One region of the Nakamurella sp. genome, then DNA from elsewhere that is predicted to be linked to it. Evidence: riboswitches for the same ligand, from Rfam matches in the RefSeq annotation. Region 1 holds a riboswitch; the other holds the start of a gene.
What was found. Region 1 has a riboswitch for cyclic di-AMP ahead of ACOJUF_RS23230 (transglycosylase family protein). Riboswitches for the same ligand answer to the same signal wherever they lie in the genome.

Region 1 (14,754 bases):
GGAACGCGATGCGGGACGGCGATCGCCTGGTCGCCCTGGTCCGGTCCGGGGTGATCGACCCGACCGCCCTGCGGCCCGACGTCGTGCCGCTCGACGGGGTGCCGGACGCGTACCGGCGGATGGCCGGCCGACGTACCCTCAAAACGCTGATCGCGGTCTGACACCAACGGAGGTGAGCCCGATGGCATCGGCCGAACGCGTGGCCGTGCTCGCGCCGGTCGTCGTCGGCGGGGCGCCGCCGGTGGCCGCGCTGGCCGCCCTGCTCGCCACCCAGCCGACCGATCCCGCCCGCGCGGCCACCGATCTGGCCGACCGGGCCGGTGCCCTGCTGGATCGGCCGGTCACCGTGGTCGACGGGGCGGGCGCCGTCCTGGCCGGGCCGCCGACCGTCCGGGACCCCCAGGTCGGTGCCCCGGACGGGTCGATCGCCCTGTGCTGGCCGGGTGGCCGGACCGCGGCCGCGGCGGACCGGCGGCCGCTGCTGGTCCAGGCCTGCGTCTGGCTCGGGCTGGTCCGCCGCGCGGCCGCGCCCGCCGACGCCGAACCCGAGAGCGAGGCGGTGCGGGAGGTCGTCCAGCAGTTGCTGTCCGTCCGCGACGTCGACCGGGTGCTCACCACGATCGCCGAGCGCACCCTGCGTGTCCTGGATGCCGACATCTGCGGCGTGATGCTGCGGGAGGGCGATCTGGTGCGGATGCGCGCCTGCGTCGGCAACCGGGTCGCCGAGACCGCCCGGCTGCGGATGCGTCGCGGCCAGGGTCTGGCCGGCCTGGTCTTCGACACCGGCCGGCCGGCCAAGGTCGACACCTACCTGGAGGACCGGACGATCAGCCCGGATTTCATGTCGCTGGCGGCCAAGGAGGAGACCCGGTCCGCGCTGGCCGCGCCGCTGCGGTTGCACGGCGAGTTCATCGGCGTGCTCGAGGTGTGGCGGCGCCGCCCGTCGATGTTCACCGAGTCCGACGAGCGCCGGATGGTCGTGCTCGCCGACATCGCCACCGTCGCGATCGACAACGCCCGACTGCACGACGAGCAGGCGGCCGCGACCGCGGAGGCGGAGCGGGCCCGGGACGCGCTGCAGCGCCAGGTCGCGCTGCTGGACCGGTCCTCCCGGCTGCAGCAGAGCCTGCTGACCACGGTCATCGAGGGAGGCGGGCTGCCGGCCGTCGTGCATGCGGTGGCCTCGGAGCTGGGCTGCGAGGTCGGCGTGTACGGGCCGGACGGGGCGCTGATCGCCGCGCACGTCGCCGCGCCGGCCCGGCCGTCGCTGCCGCCCCGGCTGCCCGCCCGCGGCCGCCCCGCTCCCGGCCGGTGGGTCCGGCCGGTGTACGCCGACGGTGACCAGGTCGGCCAGGTCGTGCTGGTGCTCGGCGAGGCGACGGCGGAGCTGATGGAGGCGGCGGCGGGGCAGGTGGCCATGGCCTGCTCGCTGGCCCTGCTGCGCGAGCGGGCGGCGTCCCGGGCCCGCGCCCAGGCGGTCGACCAGGTTCTCTGGGATCTGCTGCAGGGCCCGGTCGAGCACCGGGTCGCCGCCCGCACCCGGGCCCAGCAGCTCGGCATCACCCTGCACGGTGCGCTGCGGGTCTGGCACGGTCGGATCGAGAACGTCGAGGAGCTGGCCGCCGACCAGGGTTGGGACACCTCGCACACCGACAAGGTGCGGCGCGGCGTGCTGCGCGCCGTCCGCGCGGTGGACGGATCGCGCCGGCTGCCGCTGACCGGCATGCGCGGCGACCTGCTGGTCGCGGTCGCCGCCGACCTCGATCGGGCCGCGGCCAAGGACCTGGCCGTCGCGACCTGCTCCGCCGTCCACGCCGAGTGGCCGGGCCTGCGGCTGGCCTGGGGCATCAGCCGGGAGCATCCCAACCCCATCGAACTGCCGACCGCGCTGAGCGAAGCCGAGACCGCACTGGCCGCGGCCCGCCGGCTGGGCGGCCGGAACGCCTTCCTGTACGAGGAGCTGGGCATCGTCCGGCTGCTGCTCGGCTCGGGCAACGACCCGGACCTGCAGACCTTTATCGACGAGGTGACCGGACCGCTGGTCGCCTACGACCGGGACAACGACGGCGCGCTGATCCGCACGCTGCGCGCATTCTTCGACGCCGACTGCTCCCAGCGGGTCGCGGCCGAACGACTGTTCGTGCACCACAAGACACTTCGGTACCGGCTGGAACGCATCCGGCAGCTCACCGGGCTGGATCTGAGCCGGCACGAGGACCGGATGCGGGCCGACTTCGCGCTCCGCCTGCTGCAGGTCAATCAGACCGCGGACGACGCGGCGGGCCTGCGCTGAGCGGCGGCCCCGCCGGCGCCGCCCACTGCGCTGATCCAAAGCCCACCGAACCGGACGAAACGGCATCGGCGACGGGTCTTGGATCAGCGCAGGACCCGGCGTCCGGAGGGCGTCGACGAGGCCGGCCGGAGTGGCGATGAGGGCCAGTCGGATCAGCCGGTGCGGATCACCGCCTGCCCGACGACGTCCTCGGTCTCCCCGTGCGGGCGCGGGATGACGTGGCTGCTATAGAGCTCCCCGACCCGCTGCGCGGCGGCCCGGCCGGCGTCGACCGCCGCCGTCACCGCGCCGACGTCGCCGCGGACCAGCACCGACACCTGCCCGTTGCGCAGCGTGCGGTAGCCCTGAACCTGCACGTTCGCGGCCTTGACCATGGCGTCGGCCGCCTCGATCGCGCCGACCAGACCCCTGGTCTCGATCAGGCCCAACGCCCCGGTGGCATTCGTCATGGCACCTCCTCGATTCGGCCCGACGCTAGCGGCGAACCCGCCGCCCGACCCTGTCCCGGCCGGACAAGCGCATCCGGCCGGGTTGTCCGGTCAGTAGGCTCGGCCAGGGCGAGCAAGGGGAGTGCGAGTGGCCGGGCGTCGGAACAGGAAGCGTCAGCGGGGCGGGCACGAGACGCCCGAACAAGCGATCGGCCGGGTGGCCATCGCCTTCCTGCACTGGCTGGACGACCACCCGAGCGGCACCCTGCGGGCCGACGACATGCTGCTGGCGGTCACGCAGCTCGCGCACATCAAGGCCGCGCTCGGCGTGACCAATCCGGCGGACTGGCCGGCCGAGACGATCGACGAGATCGCCGCCGTCATCGCCGAGCAGCCGCACCTCGACCCGGACGGTGACCTGGCCCGGCACGGCGCGGCGGCGCTGTCGATCTTCGTCGACTTCCTCGTCGAGACCGGGCGGTGGAAGCCGCACAACGACGAGCGGGCCAGCCGCGCCGCGATCGACCGGGCGCGGGGCGCGGCGCTCGCGGCCCCCGACCCGACCGGCCCCGTCGACCGGCTCCCGGTGCAGTGGAGCACCCGGCTGGGCGGTGCCGACGGTGCCGGCGGTGCCGGGGCCGACCACGGGCTCGACGTCGGGGACGCCGACGACTTCGACGAGTGGGAGGACGATCTCGCCGCCACGGCGGACGATCTCGACCCGGCCGACCCCGGCCTGCTGGCCGACGCCGCCGCGCTGTTCGTCCAGGCGACCGGGCTGGGACCCGGCGACGTGGTGCCGGTGGCCGTCCCGCCCGTCGAGGAAGAATGGGCCGCCCTGTCCGGCACGCCGTTGCTGCACCACCTGCGCGCCCTGGTCGCCTGGATCGGCCCGGGACGCAAGCTCACCGGTGAGGGTTTGCTCACCCCGCGTGACCTGACCTGGTGGGTCGGGCAGCACGAGCTGCCGGTGCCGGAGACCGACCGCGACGTCACCGAGGCGTTCGCCCTCGTCGACGCCTGGAACGCCGCCGTGGACGGCGAGGTGATCAGCGTGCGGGGCCGGCGCGCCGTCCGCGGGCCGCGGGCCGACCTGCTCGACGGCCCGGCGACGCCGGAGCGGGTCCTGCTCGGCCGGGCCCTGGTGGACCTGGTGATCTCCGACGTCCTGGTCCGGACGGCCGACCCCACGGCGACCGAGATCGCCGCCTACGCCGCCACGCTGCCCGTCTTGGTCACGCTGTGCAGCGAGCGTGGCCAGGACCTGGCGGTGCTGCCGCCCGAGCCGATCGGCGACCTGGCCGACGACGCCACCGAGGATGAGGAAACGCAGGCGCTGCTGAGCGTGCTGGTCTTCGACAAGATGCGGCTGCTGCAGGCATTCGGGCTGGTCCCGGCGGGGACGGGGCCGGTGGCGATCCCGGTGGGGCTGCGCCCGGCGGTGGTGGCGTCGATCAACGCGCCGAGCGCACCGTTCCGCATCGACGCCGAGCCGGGCGCGGTGCCGCTTCCGGACCCGGTCGACTGATCCGGACGAGCGGGTGACCCGGCGGGCCCGGCCGGCCCCGCCGACGCCCGGCGCCGTTGCAGATGCCGCCGTTCCGGCTCCCCCGGCGCCAGCTGCAGGGCCCGGTCGAACTCCGCCGCGGCCTGCACGGGTCGCCCGGCCCGCAGCAGCAGCTCCGCCCGCGCCGCCGGCAGCAGGTGGTAGCCGGACAGCCCCTCGATCCCGGCCAGCCGGCGCAGCCCGGCCTCCGGACCGTCGGCCAGGCCGACCGCGACCGCGTGGTTCAGTTCCACCACCGGCGAGCCGGTCATCGCGGCCAGCTGCCCGTACAAGGTCGCGATCGCCGGCCAGTCGGTCTCGCCGGCGGTGCGGGCGTTCGCGTGCTGGGCCATGATCAGCGCCTGGAGCTGGAACACCCCGGGCCGGCGGCGGGCCAGCGCGGTGCCCAGCACCCGGTTCGCCCGGACGATCATCGCCAGATCCCAGGCCGACCGGTCCTGGTCGTCGAGCAGAACGAGGTCGCCGGCGGGGTCGAAGCGAGCGGCCGTGCGGGCCCGGTGGAACAGCTCCAGGGCGAGCAGGCCGCGCGCCTCCGGATCCTGCGGGGCCAGCGTGATCACCAGTTCGGTGAGCCGGACGGCCTCGTCCATCAGGACGGCGCGCGGCCCGGGGGCGCCGCCCCTGGAGAGGTAGCCCTCGTTGAACACCAGGTACAGCACGGTGAGCACCACCCCGATCCGCTCGCTCGGGTCGGCGGGCAGGCGAAGCGGGATGCGCGCGTCCCGGATCTTGCGCTTGGCCCGGACGATCCGCTGGGCGACGGTCGCCTCCGGCTGCAGGAAGGCAGCCGCGATCTCCGTGGTGGTCAGGCCGCCCACCAGCCGCAGGGTCAGCGCGACCTGCGCGTCGGGATGGAGCGCGGGATGGCAGCACAGCAGGATCAATCGCAGCTGCTGGTCCCGGATCTCGCTGTCGTCGATCATCAGCGCCGGCTCCCCGCCGTTCGGGTCGACGTCCGGGTCGACGGCCGGGCCCGGCACGAGATCCGGCGCCATGGCCAGGGTTCGACGGTGCGCCGTCCCGGCCCGGCGGATCCGGTCGATCGCCCGGCGGGTGGCCACGGTCCGCAGCCACCCGGGCGGATTGGCCGGAATCCCCGTCGCCGGCCAGCTGTTCAGCGCCTCGACCAGGGCGTCCTGCACGGCCTCGTCGGCCAGGTCGAGATCGCCGAACCGCCGGGCGAGGACGGCCACCATCCGGGTGCCCTCGCCCCGCGCCAGCGCGGTGACCGCCGTATCGACGGCCCCGCGTCCGGCCGATGGACCGTCAGTCACCGGTCGGCCGGAAGGTGAGCGGCCGCACCTCGATCGCGCCGTCGACGGGCAGCCCCCGGGCCAGGTCGAGCACCTCGTCCAGGGTCTGCGCGCGGACGAGGTAGAAGCCGCCGAGCTGTTCCTTGGTCTCGGCGTACGGCCCGTCCAGGATCGTCGGCGCCGCCCCTCGGGCGAGCCGGACCGTCGTCGCCGACGCCGTGGTCTGCAGGCCGCCGCCGGCGATCCAGTGCCCCCCCGTCGATCAGCCGCTGGTTGAAGGCCAGGAAGCCGGCCATCATCTGCTCCCACGCGGTCGAGCCGTACTCGGGCGCGTCCGCCTCGTCGCGGTAGATCAGCACCATGTACTCCATCGGGGGTCCCCTCGTGTCGCTGTCCGGTGGGTCGATCGCGACCCGCGGCGGCCGGATGGTCCCGCCCGCTGCCCCGTTGACGCAGCCGCCGGGCCGGATCGACAGCCGATGGACCGAGATTCCTGCCGGGGTGCCATCAGGCGGGCCGCGGCGCCGCGAACTCCAGATTGATGTCGTCGGGATCCTGGACGGACAGGATGACGACCCCGAAGGCGGGCAGGTCGACCACGCCGCCGTGGGTGACCCCGGCCGCGGTCAGCCGGGCGGCGGCGTCGCGCAGGTCCTGCACCGAGCCGACGGCGAAGCTCACGTGATCCAGCCCGACCCGATCCGGGTCGAATCGGTCGGTGGGCGGGGCCACCGGTCGAAGTCCCAGGATCTGGTCGCCGAACCGGAAGGAGCACCCGCCATAGATCCGCTGCGGATCGTCGCGGACGGTGGGATCGCCGGCCTGATCGGTGAAGTCGCGGGCGGGTTCGATGTCGAAGAGCCACCGGTAGAACGCCTTGCTGCGTCCGATGTCCGTGACGGTCAGCCGGACGTGGCTGTAGCCCAGCGGCGTGATGGCGGGGGGCGGCCCGGACGGGGCGGTACTGGTCACCGGGTCACGGTGCCACACCCGGGCGGCCCGGCGTGGCCCGGTCGGACGGGCCGATCCGGTCGAGGTGATCGACGTTGGCCCGGTCCCCCGCGTCGGCCGACACCTCGGCACCGAACCAGGCGTCGAGGATCTCGGTGAGCACGGCTCGGGACGTCCACCGCAGCGACAGGGCGAGCACGTTGGCGTCGTTCCAGGTCCGGGCGCCGGCGGCGGTCGGCGCGTCCCAGCACAGCGCGGCGCGCACGCCGGGCACCTTGTTGGCGGCGATGCTCGCCCCGGTGCCGGTCCAGCAGCAGACGACGCCGGCGTCGGCGCGGCCGGACGCGACGTCCCGGGCGGTCGCCTCCGTCGCCCACGCCCAGTCCGCCCGCTCCCCCGCGGCCAGCGCACCGTGCCCGATGGTCTCGTGGCCCCGGGCCCGCAGCTCGTCCAGGACGACGCGGGCGACGCCGGTGTCCTCGTCGGCGGAGACGGAGATGCGCACGGGAGGCACGTTACCGTGGTGCCCATGCCGCAGGTCAGCGCCGAGGTCGTCGTGCCGGTACCGCCGGCGGTGGCCTTCGCGGTGTCCCAGACGACCGGATCGCTGCGCCTGTCCTGGGACCCGTTCATCCGGCGCCAGTACTTCCTGGACGGCGCGACCGAGCCGGGCAAGGGGGTCCGGACGCGGACGCTGGCCCGGCTCGGCCCGGCGATGACCAGCGAGTACGTGTCCTACCGGCCGCCCACGAGCGTGGGCATGACGATGGTCGACGGGCCGTGGTTCTTCGCCCGGTTCGGCGGCGGTTGGCGTTTCGAGGTGCACCCGAAGGGCACCCGGGCGGTCTGGAAGTACACCTACTCGATCCGGCCCGCCGCCGTGCGCCGCGTCGCCGAGCCGATCGGTCAGTGGCTGCTCGGCCGGGAGATCCGCCGGCGCATCGAGGCCTTCGGCGCGGCGTGCCGGGACCGGGAGATCCTGGCCGCGGTCGGTGCCACCGCCTGAGCCCGGCTCGCCCGGACCCCGAAACCCGGACCCCGAAGCCCGACCGCGCCTCAGCCCCGCGCGCGCGGATCGCTGGCGGCGAGCTTCTCGACGATCGTCAGGGCGTCACGGACGCCCAGCCCGGTGGCGTCGCGCAGTTCCTTGACCGCCTGCACCTTCTGGTCCTGACGGCACAGCACCCGCACCCGGTGGGCCAGATCGGAGTCGATGCTCAGGGTCGTCGGGTCGACCCGGTTGCGGGCGGACCGGCGGATCGCCAGGAACGGGATGGTGACGACGGCCAGCGTCACGAGACCGATCCAGATCCAGGTGTCCACCCGACCATCCTAGGAACAGGTCCATCCTGGGAGGGTGACCACCGCGCCCGCGTCGATGACGGCCTGGCAGGTCGCCGCCCCCGGTCCGATCGCCGGCCGGCCCCTACGGGCGGCTCGGGTGCCCGTGCCCGAACCCGGGCCGGGCGAGCTGCTCGTACGGGTGCTGGCCTGCGGGGTCTGCCGCACCGACCTGCACGTCGCCGAGCAGGACCTGCCGGTCCACCGGCCCCGCGTCGTGCCCGGCCATGAGGTCGTCGGTGAGGTGGTGGCCTCCGGCGGCGGGGTGGGCGACGATCGGGGCGCGCGGATCGGCGACCGGGTGGGCATCGCGTGGCTGCGACACACCTGCGGGGACTGCCGGTACTGCCGGCGGGGCGCCGAGAACCTCTGCCCGCGGTCGGCGTACACCGGCTGGGACGCCGACGGCGGCTACGCCGAGTTCGCCACGGTGCCGGCCGATTTCGCCTACCCGCTGCCGGACGGTTACGCCGACACCGACCTGGCACCGCTGCTGTGCGCCGGCATCATCGGCTACCGCGCGCTGCGCCGCAGCGCGCTGCCGCCCGGCGGCCGGCTGGGCATCTACGGATTCGGCGCCAGCGCCCACCTGACCGCGCAACTGGCGATCGCGGCGCTGGACGCCCGGGTGTTCGTGATGACCCGGTCCGCCGCGGCCCGCGATCTGGCCGGCTCGCTCGGTGCCGAATGGGTGGGCGCGGCCGCCGACGAGCCGCCCGAGAAGCTCGACGCCGCCATCAACTTCACGCCGGCCGGGGAGCTGGTACCGGCCGCCCTGCGCGCCCTGGACCGGGGCGGGGTGCTCGCCATCGCCGGCATCCACCTCTCCGACGTCCCGGTGCTGCACTACGAGACCGAACTGTTCTACGAACGCGAGGTGCGCAGCGTGACCGCGAACACCCGGGCCGATGGCCGGGAGTTCCTGGCGCTCGCCGGCCGGTACCGCCTGCGGGTGACGACGACGCCCTACCCGTTGACGGCGGCCGACCGCGCGCTGGCCGACCTGGCCGCCGACCGGGTTACCGGCGCCGCCGTCCTCGTGCCGGGTCGCTGATCGGCGCCGCTCGACCGGCACCGGCGCCTTCAGTGCCGGTGCGCCGCCCGGTGGGCGGCCAGCACGTCCATGCCGAAGTCCCGGCCCGGATCCCGCCAGACCGAGTGGGCGTGGTTGGCATCGCGCTGCGTGTTGTCCCATTCGATCAGCAGATCGGGACCCTGGATCCGGTAGTAGTGCGGCCGGCCCTGGTCCGTCGGGCCGGCCCAGGCGAAGTGCACCTGGTCGAGCACCGCGTCGTCCAGGTACCGCTCCGCCGGCGAGACCGCGGCCGGTACCCGACCGAAGTAGGTCTCCAGCAGGGCACCGAGCAGCGCCCGCTGGTCGCCGTCGAATTCGGCCGCCGCGACCCCCTTGGGGGCCACCGTGTACGACACGATCTCGTGGTCGGCGTCGGAGAGGCCGGCGTTCTCGTCGAACCGGTCCGACAATGCCTGCAGCTTGGCCTGTTCCGCCGGGTCCGGGAACCGTTCGTCCCGCCAGATGCCGACCAGCGGGATGGTGCGGTCGCCGTCGGCGACGACGGTCCGGTTGGCGGCGACCAGGTCGGCCGGCGCCCGGGGCAGCAGGATGGCCCGCCGCCGGACGTCGCCGTGCAGCGACCGGACCAGATCCCGGCCGAGGTCCTCGACCCGGCCGAGCGGGCGGTTGACCGCGCCCCCGAGCAGCGGCGACGCCGCCGGGTCGGCCCCCAGGAACAGTGGTGTCGACGCCACCAGCGCGCCGTCCACGACCAGATTGTTGAGCGAGACGTGATGCCCGCCGAACCGCCAGCCCCACGGCCGGGAGCCGCCCGGCTCCCCGAAGACCCGCAGGTAGTACAGGCCGGGATCGCGCCCACGCACCCGGTCGAACCGGGTGACGAACCCCTCGAGCTGGTCGAGCACGTTCTCCAGGCCCATGATCGTGGCGACCGTGACGTACGCCGGGGTGGACAGGCCGGTGGAGATCAGGCGCATCACCGCGCGGTGCTGGTCGGGTCGCTGCTGGTGCACGGTCAGGCCGCCGTGGTCGGTCGGCGTGTAGAACCAGCGTCGACGCTCGGCGTCGGTGGCGTCGTCGGCCGGTGCGTGGCCGACGCCGATCGCGCGCTGCTCGTCGTCGAGCGTGTCCAGCCAGGCCTGCGCGGCGGCGGCCATGGCCGTCGCGATCTCCCGACGGGCGGCGGATGCCTGCGTCATGCGGGGCAATCTAGCGCTCCCGTCGATGCTGGGCCACAATTCGGCACGGCCGCCGGCCGGCGAACACGACGACCCAAGGAGTCAACGATGACCACCCCGACGGACGACAATCCCGGACTGCTCACCGTCATCGCCCACATGCGGGCCAAGCCGGGCAAGCGGCAGGAGCTGCAGGACGCGCTCACCGCCCTGGTCGGGCCGACCAGCGCGGAACAGGGTTTCGTCAACTACGACCTGCACCAGGGCACGGACGACCCCGACCTGTTCTATCTGTACGAGAACTGGGAGAGCGGCGAGCTTCTCGACCAGCACCTGGCCGCACCGCACCTGGTGGACTTCGCCGGCCGGCTCGGCGACCTGGTGGCCGATCCGGGCCTGACGATCACCCGGCTACGCCGGATCGCCTGACGGAGCCGGATCGCCCGACGGTGCCGCATCGCCCGACGGAGCCGAATCGCCCGACGGTGTCGCATCGCCCGACGGTGTCGGATCGCCCGACGGAGCCGGATCGCCCGACGGAGCCGAATCACCCGACGGCACCGTGGCCGCCCGGTCGGGGCGGGGCAGCAGGAGCGCCAGCGCCGCCCCGACCAGGCAGAGCCCCGCGGTGACCAGGAAGATCTCCTGGTACTCGCGCTCCAGGGCGTCCAGGAACCCCTGGGTGTAGGCGGCGAGCCGCCGGTCGAACTGCTCGCCGGACAGCCCGAACGGCAGCGGCGGCACCAGGCCGGCGGTCAGGCGGCCGAACCGCCAGAGGCCGAACGCGGTCAGGGCGGCCAGCCCGACCAGCATCCCGGTCATCCGGGCGACCACGACCCCGGCCGCGGCGACGCCGTGGGACCGCCCGGGCACCACCCGGAGCGCGACCGCCGACAGCGGGGCGATGACCAGGCCGAGACCGAGACCGACGACGGCCAGGTCGGTGTCCAGAACGGGTAACCCCAGCGGGTAGACCGCCTCCGGGACGGCTGCCGTCCATCGCCCCAGGCGCAGGAACCCGACCGCGGCGAACAGCAGACCGGCGGCGGCCACCCATCGTTCGGCGATGCGGCGGGTCAACAGACCGCCGGCGACCGCGCCGACGGGCAGGGCCAGCAGGAACCGGGCCACGAGCCGGGCGGCCTGCGTGGCATCGAACCCGAGCAGGGTCCGGGCGAACAGCTCGACGTCGACGAGGGTGACCATCAGCGCCGCACCGGAGACGGCACTGACGCCCAGGGCGAGCAGGTAGGGCCGGAACCGCACCCCGGCCGGGTCGAGCAGCCGGATCCTTGCGCGGCGTTCCCAGAGCACGACGGCGGCGAGCGCCGCCGCCGCGCCGGCCAGGCCGGGCCAACCCCACGGGGGCAGCACCGCGCGGGCCGGATCGGGGTTGTAGAGCGCGACGACCAGCAGGCCGAGCGCCAGCGCGAGCAGACCGCCGCCGACGACGTCCACCCCGGCACCGGGCGTGCGGACGCCGGCGGGCACGGTGCGCTGCACGACGAGCATGGCCAGGGCCGCCAGCGGCACGTTGAGCCAGAAGACCCAGCGCCAGCCGTCCGGCTGGAGCTCGGCGAAGAACGGCCAGGACGCGAACAGGCCGGCGACCGCCACCCCGTACAGCGTGCCGAGCACGCTGCCGATCTCCTGCGCGGCGCCGACCGCGCCCAGGGCGCCGGCCCGGCGCGGCTCCGGCCAGAGGTCGGCGACCAGGGCCATGGTGACGGGGAGCAGGGCGCCCCCGGCCACGCCCTGCACCACCCGCCCGGCGATCAGCAGCGGGACGGACCCGGCAGCTGCGGTGATCGCCGACCCGGCGGCGAAGCCGAGCAGACACAGCTGGAGCACCCGCCGGCGACCGAACCGGTCGGACACCTGGCCCAGCAGCGGCATGGCCGCGACGTAGCCCAGGAGGAAGCCGGTGACGATCGGGGTGGCCCGCTCCAGGCGGTTCACCGGAATACCCAGGTCGAGCACCATGTCGACCAGCAGGCCCACGACGACGTAGGCGTCGAGGGCGGCGAGCAGGACCGCCGTGCCGGCCGCGGTCACGGCAATCCGGCGTCCCCCCACGTCCGGATGCTACCGGGCTCGCAGGGGTGTCCGGCCGGGGCCGATCGCGCTGTGGATCGACCCCGGGCGGACCCGGATGCGTCAGGTCACGGAATGCGGATGACCTGGCCCGGGTAGATCAGATCGGGGTCCGGGATGATGTCGGAGTTGGCCTGGTAGACGGCCTCCCAGCCACCGGACACCCCGTTCGCCGCGGCGATCTTGTAGAGGGTGTCGCCCGACACCACGGTGTAGGTGCCGTCGGCGGCGCTGCCCGAGCTGACCGAGGAGGACGACGAGCTGGTGTCGGCGGCGTCCTGGTTCCAGGACCGGCTGCCGCGGGGGCTCGACTGCTCGCTGTCGTTGTCGGTGCTGCGGCTGCCGCGCGAGGCCTGCGAGCTGCTGCTGTCCTGGTTGGAGGACGACGAGGACGACGAGGACGAATCCGAGGACGAGGACGACGAATCCGAGGACGACGAGGACGAGCCGCTCACCGAACGCTGGGTCGGGCCTTCGCCCCCGCCCGCGTACGCGCAGGCCCAGGCGCCCCAGCCCTGGCCGGCCAGGGTCTTCTCGGCGACCGCGATCTGCTGCTCACGAGTGGCCAGGTCGGCCCGGGCGGCATAGTCCTGGCCGCCGTAGGCGTTCCAGGTCGACTGGGAGAACTGCAGGCCGCCGTAGTACCCGTTGCCGGTGTTGATCGACCAGTTGCCGCTGCTCTCGCACTGCGCGACGGAGTCCCAGGTCGAATCCGGCGCGGCGGAGGCGGTTCCGGCGCCCAGGCCGAGGGCGGCGGCGCCGGCGACGACGCCGACGGTGGCGCCCCGGAGGGCGAGGGTGCGAGCCTTGGTGGGCTTGCGATGGCGTGCGACAGTACGACGCGTCATGTGGTTGTTTCCCCTAGCTACGCCTGCGAGGTGAGCTGTCGGGTTCGGGCGCGACCCAGGGCCGCCGCGATGCGGCCGGCGAATGGGTGCAGGGGATCGCCCGTCCGGCCCGCCGAAACGGTGCCGGATTCACCCCAAGGAAGCCGTGCGGCTCCCGAAGTTGGTTTCCCCGCTGCTGTCCTAGCCTTTCTGCGATGACGGTCTCCGGGCCGGAGCGGACAGCACTCGGCGCGTTGGCCCGGAGGGTTGTGGACGTGGTTGCCGGTCGAAAACCCGGCCCAGACAGACGATACGGACCGGTCCGGGAATGTCCAGGGCACCGATCTGGACATAACGGAATGGTAACGATCGACCCGACCAACCGTCGCGGCCCGTTTGCGCTGCTGAACCGGGGTGCACCCGCGGCCGGTCCGGCCCGGAGAGCCGGGCAGGGTCACTCCCCGAAATTCACCCGTTCGGAGCAGTCCACAGCACAGACGCCGGTGGGGCGGCCCACAGCCGTCGCACAGAGTGTGCACCGGCGCCCGGTCGCACCGAAAGACGAGGTACCCGTTGTTTGCCCGGCGAAACTCCGCGTGGTCGGCACGCACCCGGGGAAGACTCAGGGAATGAGCCGTGTGCGCGTCCTGGTGGTGGTCCTGGCCGGCGGTCGCGGTTCGCGGCTGGGGCCGCTCACGACGGGCCGGGCCAAGCCGTCCCTGCCCGTCGGCGGCACCTACCGGCTCATCGACATCGCGCTGTCGAACGCGACGCACAGCGGGCTGGCCGACGTCTGGGTCCTGCAGCAGTACGAGCCCCACCTGCTCGCCGAGCACCTGGCCGGCGGGCGGCCGTGGGACCTGGACCGCACCCGCGGCGGCTTCCGGATCCTCGCTCCCTTCGAGGGCCCGCCGGAGGACGGCTTCGCGTCGGGCAATGCCGACGCCCTGATCCGCAACTGGCCGGTCATCGACGCCTTCGCCCCCGACGTGCTGCTGGTCTGCAGCGCCGACCACCTGCTCACCCTGGACCTGCGCACCGTCATCGCCACGCACCTGGACGCGGCCGCCGACGCGACGGTGGTGACCACCGTCATGCCGCCCGGCACCGACGTCTCCCGCTACCTCGTCGTGCAGGCCGCGGACGGCCGGGTGCGGGCGGTCGACTACAAACCGGACCGACCGTCGGGACGCTGTGTCGGCACCGAGGTGTTCGCCTATCGACCGGACGTCCTGGCCGAGCAGCTGCGCGACCTGCACCGGGACGGCGAACTGGGCGACTACGGCGAGCGGCTGCTCCCCCGGCTGGTCGCCGGGGGCGTCGTCGCCGAGGTCCGGCACGACGGCCACTGGCGGGACCTGGGCACCCCCACCGCCTACCTGGACGGGCAACTGGAACTGCTGCGCGATCGCCCGCCGCTGCGGTTGGACGACCCGGACTGGCCGATCCTGACCTCGATGCCGGTGCGGGGGCCGGCCCTCGTGCGGCGCACGGCCTCGCTGGACCGGGCCGCGCTGTCGCCCGGCGCGGTCGTCGCCGGCGTGGTGGTCAACTCGGTCCTGGGGCCGGGCGTCGTCGTCGAGCGGGGGGCCGAGGTGCGGCACAGCGTGCTGATGGACGACGTGGTGGTCCGGTCCGGGGCCACCGTGGCGCGGTCGGTGATCGCCGAAGGCAGCGTCGTCGGCCGGCGCGCCCGGCTCGGCGCGGTCAACGCGGTGCGTCCGGTGCTGGTCGGGTCGCACCGGCGCATTGCCGCCGACACCGAACTCGGCCCGGGGACCGAGAT
Region 2 (4,798 bases), on a different contig from region 1:
GGCCAGGGCGGCCGCCGGCCGGGCCGGCCGACCTGCCCGCCGACCTGCCCGCCGCCGTGCGCACCCGGATCGTCGGCTGGGCGGCCGAGGTCGTCGGGCGCGCGACGGTCCGTGACCTCTCACCCCCGCTGCAGCGGGTCGCGCGGTTCGCCCCGGCCAAGCGCGCCCAACGTGCCGCCGGGGTGCTGACCGACGCGGTCCGGCACGACGAGGTGTTCCGGGCGATGGTCGCCGAACACGTCGCCGGGCTCGCGGAGTCGACCGGCGACGACCCGGCGTCGGCCGCCGCCCGCGCGGTGCTGCTCCGGTCCCCCGACGCGCCGGAGCTGCTCGACCGGGCCGCCGCGGCGCAGGGCCGCACCGACGCCCGCGCCCGGATCGGTGACCTGGAGCAGGAGCTGCGGGCCACGACCGCCCGCCTGGCCCGGGCCGAGAGCCGGCTCGCCGCGCAGGCGGCGGCCCCGCCGGTCGAGTCCGGGGCCGAGGCCGAGCGGCTCAAGAAGCGGCTGCGCGAGCAGGGCACCCGGGTGCGGGAGATGCAGGACCAGCTGGCCGCCGAACGGTCCCGGGCGCAGGCCCTGGAACAGGAACTGGCGCGGACGCGGCAGCAGGCCCAGGTCTGGCAGGAGCAGGCCAGGGCGGCCGCCGGCCGGGCCGACGCCGCCGCGGAGAACGTGCGCAAGCTCCGGGAGACCAGCGACGACCGGCGGGCCGCCGACGACCGCCGGCTCGACCTGCTGCTGCAGGTGCTCGAGGCGGCGGCGTCGGGGCTGCGTCGCGAGTGGGACCTGATCGGCGGCGGCCCGGCCCCGGCCGAGGTGGTGGCGTCCGGCATGGCCGAGCCGGCCACCGACCGGCGCACGGCCGATCCGGTCCGGCTCGCCGCCTGGGTGGGTCTGCCCGGGACCCACCTGATCGTCGACGGCTACAACGTCAGCAAGACCGGGTTCGCCGAACTGTCGCTGGCCGACCAGCGGGACCGGCTGGTGCGGCAGCTGTCCGCGCTGGCCGCCCGGACCTCGGCCGAGGTGACGGTGGTGTTCGACGGCGCGGCGGTGACCACCACCCGGCCGTTCGCGCGGGGCGTCCGGGTGCTGTTCTCGGCCCCCGGGGTGCAGGCCGACGACGTGATCGCCGACCTGGTCCGGGCCGAACCGACCGGACGTCCGGTGGTCGTGATCAGCTCGGACCGCCGGGTCGCCGATCATGCGGTACGCACGGGCGCGCGGTCCGGGCCGTCGTCGGTGTTCCTCGCCCTGCTCACCGGCGGGCCCGGGGGAGCGGGCGGGTGACGGCCCCGGTGGATGGGCCGGCCCGACCGGCGGCGGACTGCCTGCTGTGCCGTCCGGACGAGGCCGATCGTTTCTTCGGCCGCACCCGGGTGTGGACGGACGGTCGGTGGCGGCTGTCGGTGGTCGGGCACGGCCCGGTGCCGGGCTTCGCGCACCTGGAGCCGGTGCGGCACATCCCGTACGTCACGGATCTGGACGGGCCGGAGGCGAGCAGCTTCGGGCCCGTGCTGGCCGCGGTCACCGCCGCGCTCCGGACGGCGACCGGCGCCGACCTGGTCTATGCCGCCGTCTTCGGGGAGCGGGTCGCCCACTTCCACGTGAACCTCGCCCCGCACCGCGCCGGCGACGCGCTGGCCGGCGGCCCGGCGATGGTCGTCCCGGGCGCCCCCGCGGCGCCGGCGGCGGAGCACCGGGCCGTCCTGGACGCGCTGCGGGAGCACTGTCGGAGGTCGTCGCTACCGTCCGCACCGAGCACCTGAAAGAGCCGGAGAGTCCGGCGATGACGGGAACGGAGCGCGTCATGCACGTCGATTGCGATCACTGCGCGGTCAAGGGAAACGCCTGCGGCGGGTGCGTGGTCACCGTCCTGCTGGGGTCGACGCCGGACGGTATCGAATGGGACGAGGCCGAACGGTCGGCGATCGGCGCATTGGCCGAGTCCGGCCTGGTCCCGCCGCTGCGTCTGGTGCCCGTCCATCGACCGGGGGACCGGGCCGCCGGGTGACCGGCAGATGTCCAGCAGGCTGCCCCGTTCACCGGGTGTGACAGTGGTCTCAGTTGGGTCACGGCCGGAACGTGCCCGCGAGCTCGGGCGTCTGCGCAGGTCAGGGTGGTGAGGACGGACCGTCACCGATGCGATTGCATCGTGTTGTCCACAACTTTCCCATCTCGACTGGACTCTTTCGGGTTGGGTCTCGTAACCTATCCGAGACCTTCGGCCGCTTCCACCAATCGGGTGGTCCCGGAGGTCCCGCCGAATCGGCCGCCCGCGCTGGCATGCGTGGCACGCCGAACCGGGGAACCAGGTGTGTCTGGGGTGAATCCCCTGGTCGAGCGCGAGTGGCTGACGGCTGCCCGCATCCGGCCCGGGGTAGGGCTAACTTCCTGGCCCGAATCCGTCAGCTAACTCGGTAGGCGGCGAGGAGGAAGGTACGCCTGCTGTGGCGACCCTGCACGCCCGGCCACGGCCGGCCATGACGAACAGCCTTCGTCGACGTTCCCGTGGTGTCGCCATCGGCGCGATCGTGATGCTCTCCGCGAGCATGCTCTGGACCGGCTCGGCGCTCGCCGACCCGACCGATCCGACCACCGCCGACCAGGCCCAGCAGGCCTACCTGGACAGCTCGCACCGCGCGGGTGCGCTGAACGAGGAACTCCTGGTCGCCCAGGAGAAGGAGTCGGCCGCCACCGCGGCCGCCGCCGCCGCCGGTGAGCAGGTCACCGCGGCCGCCGCCGCCGCGCAGGCCGCCTCCGGCCAGGCCGCGCAGGCCGATGCGGCCGCCGCCGGCTACCAGGCCAAGGTCGACGCCTTCGCCAACGCCAGCTTCCGCGGTGCCCGGCTGGACGGCATGTCGGTCATGCTGACCGCAGGCTCCGCCGAGGACTTCCTGGACCAGGTGAGCTCCCTGGACCGGGTCGCCGCCGATTCCCAGCAGACCCTGAACGAGGCCATCGCCGCGCGGGACACCGCCGCGCAGGCCAAGGCCCAGGCCGATGCCGCGGCCGCCGCCGCCACCCAGGCCAAGGCCGATGCGGACGCCGCCGCCGCCGGTGCGCAGCAGGCGACCGCCGACGTGACCGCCCGCAAGACCGACCTGGACGCCGAGGCGGCCCGGTACAAGGCCCTCTACGACTCGCTGTCCCAGCAGGAGCGCGCCGCCGCCGACGCCGCGCAGGAGCAGGCCAATGCGGCCGCGAACGCCGCGGCCGAGGCCGCGCCGGCCGCGGCCGACCCGGCCCCGCAGGCGGCCAGCCGCTCCGACCGGACCGCGATCGCCGACTCCTCCGCGGCCACCAGCGAGAGCTCCGCGCCCAGTGCCCCGGCCGCCAGTGGGGCCGCCGCGGTCGCCGTGGCCGCCGCGCTGTCCAAGGTCGGCTCGCCGTACGTCTACGGGGCCGCCGGGCCGAACGCGTTCGACTGCTCCGGCCTGACCTCCTGGGCGTGGGCGCAGGCCGGCGTCAGCATCCCGCGCACCTCCGGCGGCCAGGCCGGCCTGCCCTCGGTGCCGCTGAGCCAGTTGCAGCCGGGCGATCTGGTCACCTACTACTCGCCGGTCTCGCACGTGGCCATGTACATCGGCAACGGCCAGGTCGTGCACGCCTCGACCGAGTCGCGTCCGGTGTACGTCACCTCGGTGAGCGGGGCCGGCCCGAACGCCACCGGCCACCGGGTGACCGGCTGACCCACGACGGCGGGCCGGGCCGCTAGGCTCGGCCCCACCCGGGGCGGATCGCCCCGGGGTCCGTCCGGCGCCGCAGGGTCGTGCGCAGAAGGGTCGTGGGTGCGCCACTCGTGCGGCGAACGCTGTTGGTGACCAACGACTTTCCGCCCCGGGCCGGGGGAATCCAGTCCTACCTGCTGGCGCTGGCCCAGCGGCTGCCGGCCGATCGGTTGGTGGTGTACGCCCCGGCCTGGCCCGGCGCCGCGGACTTCGATGCGCGGCAGCCCTTTCCGGTCTACCGGCATCCCGGCTCGCTGATGCTGCCCGGCTCGGCGGTCCGCACCCGGGCGGTCGAGCTGATCCGCGACCACGGCATCGGGGCGGTCTGGTACGGGGCGGCGGCGCCGCTGGGATTGCTGACGCCGGCCCTGCGCGCCGAGGGCGTCGTCCGCACCGTCGCCTGCACGCACGGCCACGAGGTCGGCTGGTCGATGGTGCCGGGCGCCCGGCGGGCACTGCGCCGGATCGGCCGCGTCAACGACGTGCTGACGTTCGTCAGTCACTACGCCCGCCGGCGGATCGCCTCCGCGTTGGGGCCGATGGCGGCCCTGGAGTACCTGCCGCCCGGCGTGCTGACCCAGACCTACCGGCCCGATCCCGTGGCCCGCGCCGCGATCCGCCGCCGGTACGGGCTGGGGGAGGCCCCGCTGGTCGTGTCGGTGTCGCGGCTGGTGGCGCGCAAGGGCCAGGACTCGCTGATCCGCGCGGCCGACCGGATCCGCACTTTGGCCCCCGACGCGCGCATGCTGATCGTCGGCGACGGGCCGGACCGGACCCGGCTGACCGGTCTGGTCGACCGCCTGGGCCTGGCCGGCCGGGTCCGGCTCACCGGCGCCGTGCCGTGGTCCGACCTGCCGGCGCACTACGCAGCCGCCGACGTGTTCGCCATGCCGTGCCGCACCCGCGGGCTCGGGCTCGACGTGGAGGGCCTGGGGCTGGTCTTCCTGGAGGCCGCGGCCACCGGGCTCCCGGTGGTGGCGGGCCGGTCGGGCGGGGCGCCGGAGACGGTGCAGGAGGGCCGCACCGGCACCGTGGTGGACGGGCGCGACGTGCCGGCGGTCGCCA

Region 2: linked by a shared signal. The riboswitch ahead of ACOJUF_RS07230 (C40 family peptidase) and the one ahead of ACOJUF_RS23230 (transglycosylase family protein) in region 1 are both predicted to bind cyclic di-AMP.

The regions. Positions count from the first base shown of each region.
Region 1 covers NZ_JBMDXT010000514.1:2,022-16,775, reverse strand. The annotation lists gene ACOJUF_RS23295 (alcohol dehydrogenase catalytic domain-containing protein) at 1-161, shown strand, start outside; gene ACOJUF_RS23290 (helix-turn-helix domain-containing protein) at 182-2,293, shown strand; gene ACOJUF_RS23285 (BMC domain-containing protein) at 2,446-2,742, opposite strand; gene ACOJUF_RS23280 (RNA polymerase sigma factor) at 3,931-5,562, opposite strand; gene ACOJUF_RS23275 (YciI family protein) at 5,555-5,710, opposite strand; gene ACOJUF_RS23270 (VOC family protein) at 6,049-6,513, opposite strand; gene ACOJUF_RS23265 (RpiB/LacA/LacB family sugar-phosphate isomerase) at 6,518-6,997, opposite strand; gene ACOJUF_RS23260 (SRPBCC family protein) at 7,022-7,498, shown strand; gene ACOJUF_RS23255 (hypothetical protein) at 7,549-7,815, opposite strand; gene ACOJUF_RS23250 (zinc-binding alcohol dehydrogenase family protein) at 7,871-8,887, shown strand; gene ACOJUF_RS23245 (DUF3500 domain-containing protein) at 8,917-10,068, opposite strand; gene ACOJUF_RS23240 (putative quinol monooxygenase) at 10,156-10,476, shown strand; gene ACOJUF_RS23235 (MFS transporter) at 10,459-12,123, opposite strand; gene ACOJUF_RS23230 (transglycosylase family protein) at 12,210-12,989, opposite strand; cyclic di-AMP (ydaO/yuaA leader) riboswitch at 12,995-13,193, opposite strand; gene ACOJUF_RS23225 (glucose-1-phosphate adenylyltransferase family protein) at 13,598-14,754, shown strand, end outside.
Region 2 covers NZ_JBMDXT010000144.1:4,660-9,457, reverse strand. The annotation lists partial or broken gene ACOJUF_RS07245 (NYN domain-containing protein) at 1-1,292, shown strand, start outside; gene ACOJUF_RS07240 (HIT family protein) at 1,289-1,771, shown strand; gene ACOJUF_RS07235 (hypothetical protein) at 1,792-2,016, shown strand; cyclic di-AMP (ydaO/yuaA leader) riboswitch at 2,254-2,444, shown strand; gene ACOJUF_RS07230 (C40 family peptidase) at 2,453-3,694, shown strand; gene ACOJUF_RS07225 (glycosyltransferase family 4 protein) at 3,805-4,798, shown strand, end outside.